One region of the Rhizobium sp. BK008 genome, then DNA from elsewhere that is predicted to be linked to it. Evidence: riboswitches for the same ligand, from Rfam matches in the RefSeq annotation. Region 1 holds a riboswitch; the other holds the start of a gene.
The links. Region 1 has a riboswitch for glycine ahead of gcvT (glycine cleavage system aminomethyltransferase GcvT). Riboswitches for the same ligand answer to the same signal wherever they lie in the genome.
Positions count from the first base shown of each region.

Region 2: linked by a shared signal. The riboswitch ahead of FHT69_RS31910 (D-amino acid dehydrogenase) and the one ahead of gcvT (glycine cleavage system aminomethyltransferase GcvT) in region 1 are both predicted to bind glycine.

Region 1 covers NZ_JACIFK010000001.1:1,341,910-1,345,312, reverse strand. Annotated here, with positions in the region: gene FHT69_RS06480 (copper chaperone PCu(A)C) at 1-859, opposite strand, end outside; gene FHT69_RS06475 (hypothetical protein) at 932-1,312, opposite strand; glycine riboswitch at 1,471-1,559, shown strand; glycine riboswitch at 1,563-1,644, shown strand; gene gcvT (glycine cleavage system aminomethyltransferase GcvT) at 1,721-2,857, shown strand; gene gcvH (glycine cleavage system protein GcvH) at 2,881-3,243, shown strand; gene gcvP (aminomethyl-transferring glycine dehydrogenase) at 3,243-3,403, shown strand, end outside.
Region 2 covers NZ_JACIFK010000012.1:113,015-116,417, forward strand. Annotated here, with positions in the region: gene FHT69_RS31900 (iron-containing alcohol dehydrogenase) at 1-956, shown strand, start outside; gene FHT69_RS31905 (heme-binding protein) at 1,027-1,536, shown strand; glycine riboswitch at 1,696-1,785, shown strand; gene FHT69_RS31910 (D-amino acid dehydrogenase) at 1,918-3,156, shown strand.

The sequences.
Region 1 (3,403 bases):
TGGCGATGCCGTCCTTCAGCTGGCGCATCCGCATGACATTGTCCTTGGTCTCCATCTCGTGGATCTGAACCTCGCCTGATGCAGGCGAGCTCACCGACACCAGTCGATCATCCGTCTGGCCGTTGTTCTTCACCGTAAAGAAACCGCCGCCGACCGGCTGGCCGGGCAGCATCGCCTTGGCGAAGCCGCCGGAGATTTCGAGATCGCCGGCCTTGACCGTTTCGCCGGCGGGCGCCGCAGCACCCAAGCCCGCCATACCGGACATGTCCATGCTGGTTTTACCGGTCATGTCCATGCCGGCCATGTCGTCATGATCGTGGCCGTGACCTTCGCCGGCGACGACCTTCAGGAGCGGCGCCGGGCTTTTCAGCCCATGCGCGTCGTCGCCCTCCTTCGCCACCTGATCCCAGGCCGCGACGGTATCGCCACACATCTGCGTCACCGGAAAGGCGAGCGAGGTGCCGGCTTCGACGCCCGAAACCTTACCTTGGATCACGAAGGTGTCATAGAAATCGTCGGAGAGATTGCCGTTCTTCCAGCGGATCTCGATCGCGCCTGATTTCACCTTGTCGCCGTGATTGTCGTAGGTCTTCTGATAATCGCCCTTGATCACCTCGACCTCCCAGCCGGCCTTCGGCTGCGGCTTGGCGAAGACGAAACCTTCCGGCAGCTTGACCCGCACTTCCGTGGTCGCCTTGCCGTCGCAGCCGTGCGGCAGCTGCAATGTGGCGAGAATGGTGCTGTCCTGCTTTGCCTGCTTGTCGAGGAAGGTCACATGCGCCTCGGCGCCGGCAAAAGCGGTGGCGGAAAGAATGGCGGCAAGCCCGAATGTCTTGCCAATTTTTTTGAAAGTTTTCATCGGATATCTCCTCGCCGGCCGCGGACTTCTCTCAAGTGGGCCGGCATTACTGATCATGGTTACGATAACAGATCAGGCGAGGATGGGGGGCGCGCGGGAATTCGCCCGGCTGACGGCGCCTGCGCCGACAACGACAGAGATTTCGACCGGCGCGTTGATCAGCGAGCCGAGCTTGCGCTCGAGCCAGGAGCCCGCATCCGGCGTCGGCAGGATGACCGAGGCCGACAGCCGGCAAGCTTCACAATTCGGTTTGAAGGTAAGGGTCTTGCCGTCGGCGTCCTTTATGGTGACGCAGAGCGAAGCGAAGGTGCCGTCGGGCAGCACATAGGCCGCGGCATCGTAGCCCTCGGCGGCGGCAGCCTGCGGCGCCTGATGGGCAAGGCCGAGCAAAACCAAGCTCAATGCGCAAAGCATGCGCAGGAAGAGCGTCGCTTTCAGTCCGGTCTGCCGCATGAGATCCCCTTCAACAGCATGTCGCGATAGCCGGTTTCCCCGCCGAATGCAAAAGCAGATTTGCCGCAGATTAGGGCTTGGTTGGAATAAGACGACAAAAATTTGCCCGGTCACGACATTTGCCCCTTGCCAAGCGCTGCACCCGCCGGATAATTGCGCCAACCTTGTTGGGAGAATCCGGTGCTTTCGCCACCGGTGCCGAAGGAGCAACCGCCCCGGAAACTCTCAGGCAAAAGGACCAGCAAGGGGCAGACGGAACTCTGGAGAGAAGCGTTCTCGAAACGCTCGCCGAAGGGATAACAATCTCAGGCACTCAGGACAGAGGGGGCTCAGGAGAGAAGTGCGCAACCGCGCCTTCAGATTTGAGCCCGCGCCTTCCTGAGAAGGCGCAAACCCCGGAGGCGTCTTTTGGACGATACTGCTGCCCTGAAGAAAACCCCGCTGCATGCCCTGCATCTTTCGCTCGGCGCCCGCATGGTGCCGTTCGCTGGCTATGACATGCCGGTGCAATATCCTGCAGGTGTCATGAAGGAACATCTTCATACCCGCACCGAAGCCGGCCTCTTCGACGTCTCCCATATGGGCCAGGTGATCGTGAAGGCGAAATCGGGCAGCTACGAAGATGCCGCGCTGGCGCTCGAAAGCCTGGTACCGGTTGACATACTGGGCCTTGCCGAAGGCCGTCAGCGCTATGGCTTCTTCACCGACGACACCGGCTGCATTCTCGACGACCTGATGATCACCCATCTCGACGATCATCTTTTCGTCGTCGTCAACGCGTCGTGCAAGGAAGCCGACCTCGCCCATCTGCAGACCCATATCGGCGACCAATGCGATATCACCCTTCTCAATCGTGCTCTGATCGCGCTGCAGGGACCGCGTGCCGTCGAGGTTCTCGCCGAGCTCTGGGCCGACGTCGCGGCGATGAAATTCATGGATGTGCGCCACTGCCGCCTGCACGACGTTTCCTGTCTTGTCTCGCGCTCCGGCTATAGCGGCGAGGACGGCTTTGAAATCTCGATCCCATCAGACAAGGCCGAGGATGTCACCATGCGGTTGCTCGAACATCCCGACGTCCAGGCAATCGGGCTTGGTGCCCGCGATTCGCTGCGGCTGGAAGCCGGCCTCTGCCTCTACGGCAATGATATCGACACGACCACCTCACCGGTCGAGGCGGCGCTGGAATGGGCCATGCAGAAGGCAAGGCGCGGCGGTGGTGCACGCGCCGGCGGCTTCCCCGGCTCCGGCCGCATCCTTTCCGAACTCGAAAACGGCGCCGCGCGGCGCCGCGTCGGCCTGAAGCCGGAAGGCAAGGCCCCGGTGCGCGGCCATGCCAAGCTCTATGCCGATGCCGAGGGCAAGGTCGAAATCGGCGAAGTCACCTCGGGCGGCTTCGGCCCCAGCGTCGAGGGCCCCGTCGCCATGGGCTACGTGCCGATCTCTCATGCTGCGGCGGGCACACTCGTCTACGCCGAGGTGCGCGGCAAATATCTGCCGATCACCGTCAGCGCCCTGCCCTTCGTCACACCGACCTACAAACGCTAAACCTTTTCCAGAGAGGACGAACAATGCTGAAATTTACCGAAGAACACGAATGGCTGAAGATCGAAGGCGGCGTTGCGACGGTCGGCATCACCAACTATGCCGTCGATCAGCTCGGCGACCTGGTTTTCGTCGAACTGCCGGAAGTCGGCGCGACCTTCTCCAAGAACGGCAATGCCGCGACCGTTGAATCCGTCAAGGCTGCTTCCGACGTCTATTGTCCGCTTGATGGTGAGATCACCGAGGTCAATCCGGCCATCGTTGCCGATCCGTCGCTGGTCAATTCCGATCCTCAGGGAGCCGGCTGGTTCTTCAAGCTGAAGCTTGCAAATCCTGCGGACGCCGATGGCCTGCTCGATGAGGCGGCCTACAAGGAGCTCACTGCGTAATGACGACGCCGACGGAATTCCAGTTTACCGACTATCAGCCCTACGATTTCGCCAATCGCCGCCATATCGGCCCCTCGCCGGCTGAGATGACCGACATGCTGAAGGTGATCGGCTATAACAGCCTCGACGGCCTGATCGACGCGACACTGCCGCCCTCGAT
Region 2 (3,403 bases), on a different contig from region 1:
CGATCTTCGCCGAGGTCGATCCGAACCCGAACGAGAAGAACCTCGATGCCGGTGTCAGGGCGTTCCGAGACGGCGGTCATGACGGCGTCGTCGCCTTCGGCGGCGGCTCGGGCCTCGATCTCGGCAAGTGCGTCGCCTTCATGGTCGGCCAGACGCGGCCGGTGTGGGATTTCGAGGATATCGGCGACTGGTGGACGCGGGCGAGCCTCGAAGGCATCGCGCCGATCGTCGCCGTGCCGACGACGGCCGGCACCGGCTCGGAAGTCGGCCGCGCCAGCGTCATCACCAATTCCGAAACGCATGTGAAGAAGATCATCTTCCATCCGAAGTTCTTGCCCGGCGTTGTGATTTCCGATCCGGAGCTGACGGTCGGCATGCCGAAGATCATCACGGCCGGCACCGGCATGGATGCCTTCGCCCATTGCCTGGAGGCCTATTCCTCGCCCTTCTATCATCCGATGTCGGCCGGCATCGCGCTGGAAGGCATGCGGCTTGTCAAGGAGTTCCTGCCGCGCGCCTATAAGGAAGGCACCGATCTCGAAGCCCGCGCCAACATGATGGCAGCCGCCGCCATGGGCGCGGTCGCTTTCCAGAAAGGGCTCGGCGCCATTCATGCGCTGTCGCATCCGATCGGCGCGGTCTACAACACCCATCACGGCATGACCAATGCGGTTGTCATGCCGGCGGTGCTGCGCTTCAACCGCGCCGCGATCGAGGAGAAGATCGGCCGGGCTGCCGCCTATCTCGGCATTTCCGGCGGTTTCGACGGCTTCTACGACTATGTGCTGAAGCTTCGCTCCGACCTCGGCGTACCGGAAACTCTGACAGCAATGGGAATCGCCGCAGACCGCATCGACGAATTGTCGGCCATGGCAATCGAAGATCCGAGCGCCGGCGGCAACCCTGTTGTGATGACCCTCGAAAATACCAAGGCGCTGTTCAAGGACTGCTTCTGAACCAGATACGGCTTCCCCAACTGGCCCGGAAAAAACAGGTCTTTTCCGGGCCCTTTTTTAAGTTCGAACAATGACTTTCCTGACAGTCCTACCAGGGCAGGGCGATACGGCGCTCCTGGACCAGGCGGACGGAAAAACTGAGGATTTCCAAGGCATGTTGACAATTAAGCGGCTGGCGCTTGCGGATGCCAAACTGCTCATCGAAGGCGCCGCTATCAGAGCAAAGGATATCGGCGTCCCGATGTGCATTGCGGTCACTGATGAGTCCGGGCAACTGATCGCTTTCGAACGCATGGATGGTGGCAAGATAACAAGTGCGATCATCGCTCAAGACAAAGCCTACACGGCTGCTGGCGCCAAGCGCACGACTGAAAGCTACGGAACTGCCAGCCAGCCAGGTTCACCGGCCTATGGGATCAACTCGGCAATCGGTGGTCGATTGATGGTAGTTGCAGGCGGTCTGCCAGTCATTGTGGACGGCGAGGTTGTCGGTGCCATCGGACTTAGCTCAGGAACCCCGGCCCAGGATACTGAGTGTGCGCAAGCCGGCATCGAACACCTCCTAAAATGCCACAAGTGACTCACATTCCACCGATGCTGCGGTGAATAACCGACAGACGCAAACCGGTACCATCACCTGATTTCGCGGGACGAATGGCGAGGGTTGGCGACGTTGGTTTCCGCAAGACGAGATCTTTGCGGCAGGCAAGCTTCCTCGCAAGCTTCGGTGGCAAGATACTACGGTCGTGCAGGAGAGATGGCGCGTTGCGCCACGCCGAAGGAGCAACCCCCCAGGAAACTCTCAGGTAAAGAAGACTGCAGGCTCGATTACAATCTGGAGAGAGGCACGGCGTGTGTCCACCGAAGGGGACCCTCAGGAGAGGGAGAAGCTCTCAGGTAAAAAGACAGATGGGGGCTATGGGACTGGCAAACGTTCCCGAACCAATGTTGGAGAGAATACGTGCCCCACATCGTCGTTTTGGGCGCTGGAATTACCGGCGTCACCACCGCTTATGCCCTGTCCCGCCGCGGATTTGATGTCACTGTCATCGATCGGCATCGCTACCCCGCGATGGAAACCTCCTTCGCGAACGGGGGGCAACTGTCCGCGAGCAACGCTGAAGTCTGGAATCACTGGTCTACGGTTGCCAAAGGCATCAAGTGGATGCTGAAGAGCGATGCTCCTTTGCTCCTCAACCCGACGCCCAGTTGGCACAAATATTCATGGATGGGGGAGTTTCTTGGCAACATTGGCAACTACCGATCAAATACGATAGAGACAACCCGATTGGCGATTGCGGCTCGCAAACATATGTTCGAGATCGCCGACGAAGAAGAGATTGAGTTCGACCTCGAGAAGCGCGGAATTCTGCACGTCTACTACGACAAAGCCAGCTTCGATCACGCCTCACAGGTAAATGCGATGTTGGTCCAAGCCGGGCTCGATCGCAAACCGGTGACGGCCAGTGAGATCCGGACGATTGAACCTGCGTTGGTGGGGGATTTTTTCGGGGGGTTCTTTACGCCCTCGGACTCGACAGGCGACATTCACAAATTCACCCGAGGCCTTGCGGCAGCCTGCGTCAAACGCGGTGTGAAATTCGTGTTTGATGCAAATGTCGATCGGCTCGTTTCGCAAGGCGGCGTGAAGGTCATCTGGAAACCGACGGGTTCGGAGGACGGGAAGCAAAGCATCATTGACGCAGATTCACTGGTGATATGTGCTGGTGTCGCTAGCCGGCGTTTTGCCGATATGCTCGGTGACCGCATCAACGTCTACCCGGTAAAGGGATATTCGATCACCGTCCATCTCGATGATCGCGAGAGCCAGAGCGGCGCGCCCTGGACGAGCCTGCTCGACGATCGCGCAAAGATCGTCACGAGCCGTCTCGGGGTCGATCGGTTCCGCGTGGCAGGAACAGCAGAATTCAATGGCGTGAACCGTGATATCCGGCAGGACCGCATCAATCCATTGACCGAATGGGTGAGAACGCTGTTTCCCAAAGTTGCGACGTCACGCGTCGTTCCGTGGGCGGGTCTGCGTCCAATGATGCCGAACATGATGCCGAGGGTCAGGTCAGGAAGCAGGCCGGGGGTGTTTTATAATACCGGTCATGGCCACCTTGGTTGGACGCTTTCAGCGGCCACCGCGGAGTTGGTAGCCGAAATGATCCTGAAACATAAGACAAAAGTCGCATGACATCGAATAGGAGAGGTGGGTGGCGACCTTTCCGAGCGTCCGCAAGATGCATGGGCCAAGGGTGATTGTCTTTCACCTCGAGATCCTCGGCCCTATCGTAGAGGCTGCTCGGCATGTTCTGGATGCAGATGGGCATCAGAACCGGTTTGGTGGCTGCGGAAGTCATGGGAGGCGGCTCCTCGGATTTAGGGCGAGCGGGGACACAGCAGCCCAACGTGGAATGATGGCATCGCGGACAGACGATCCG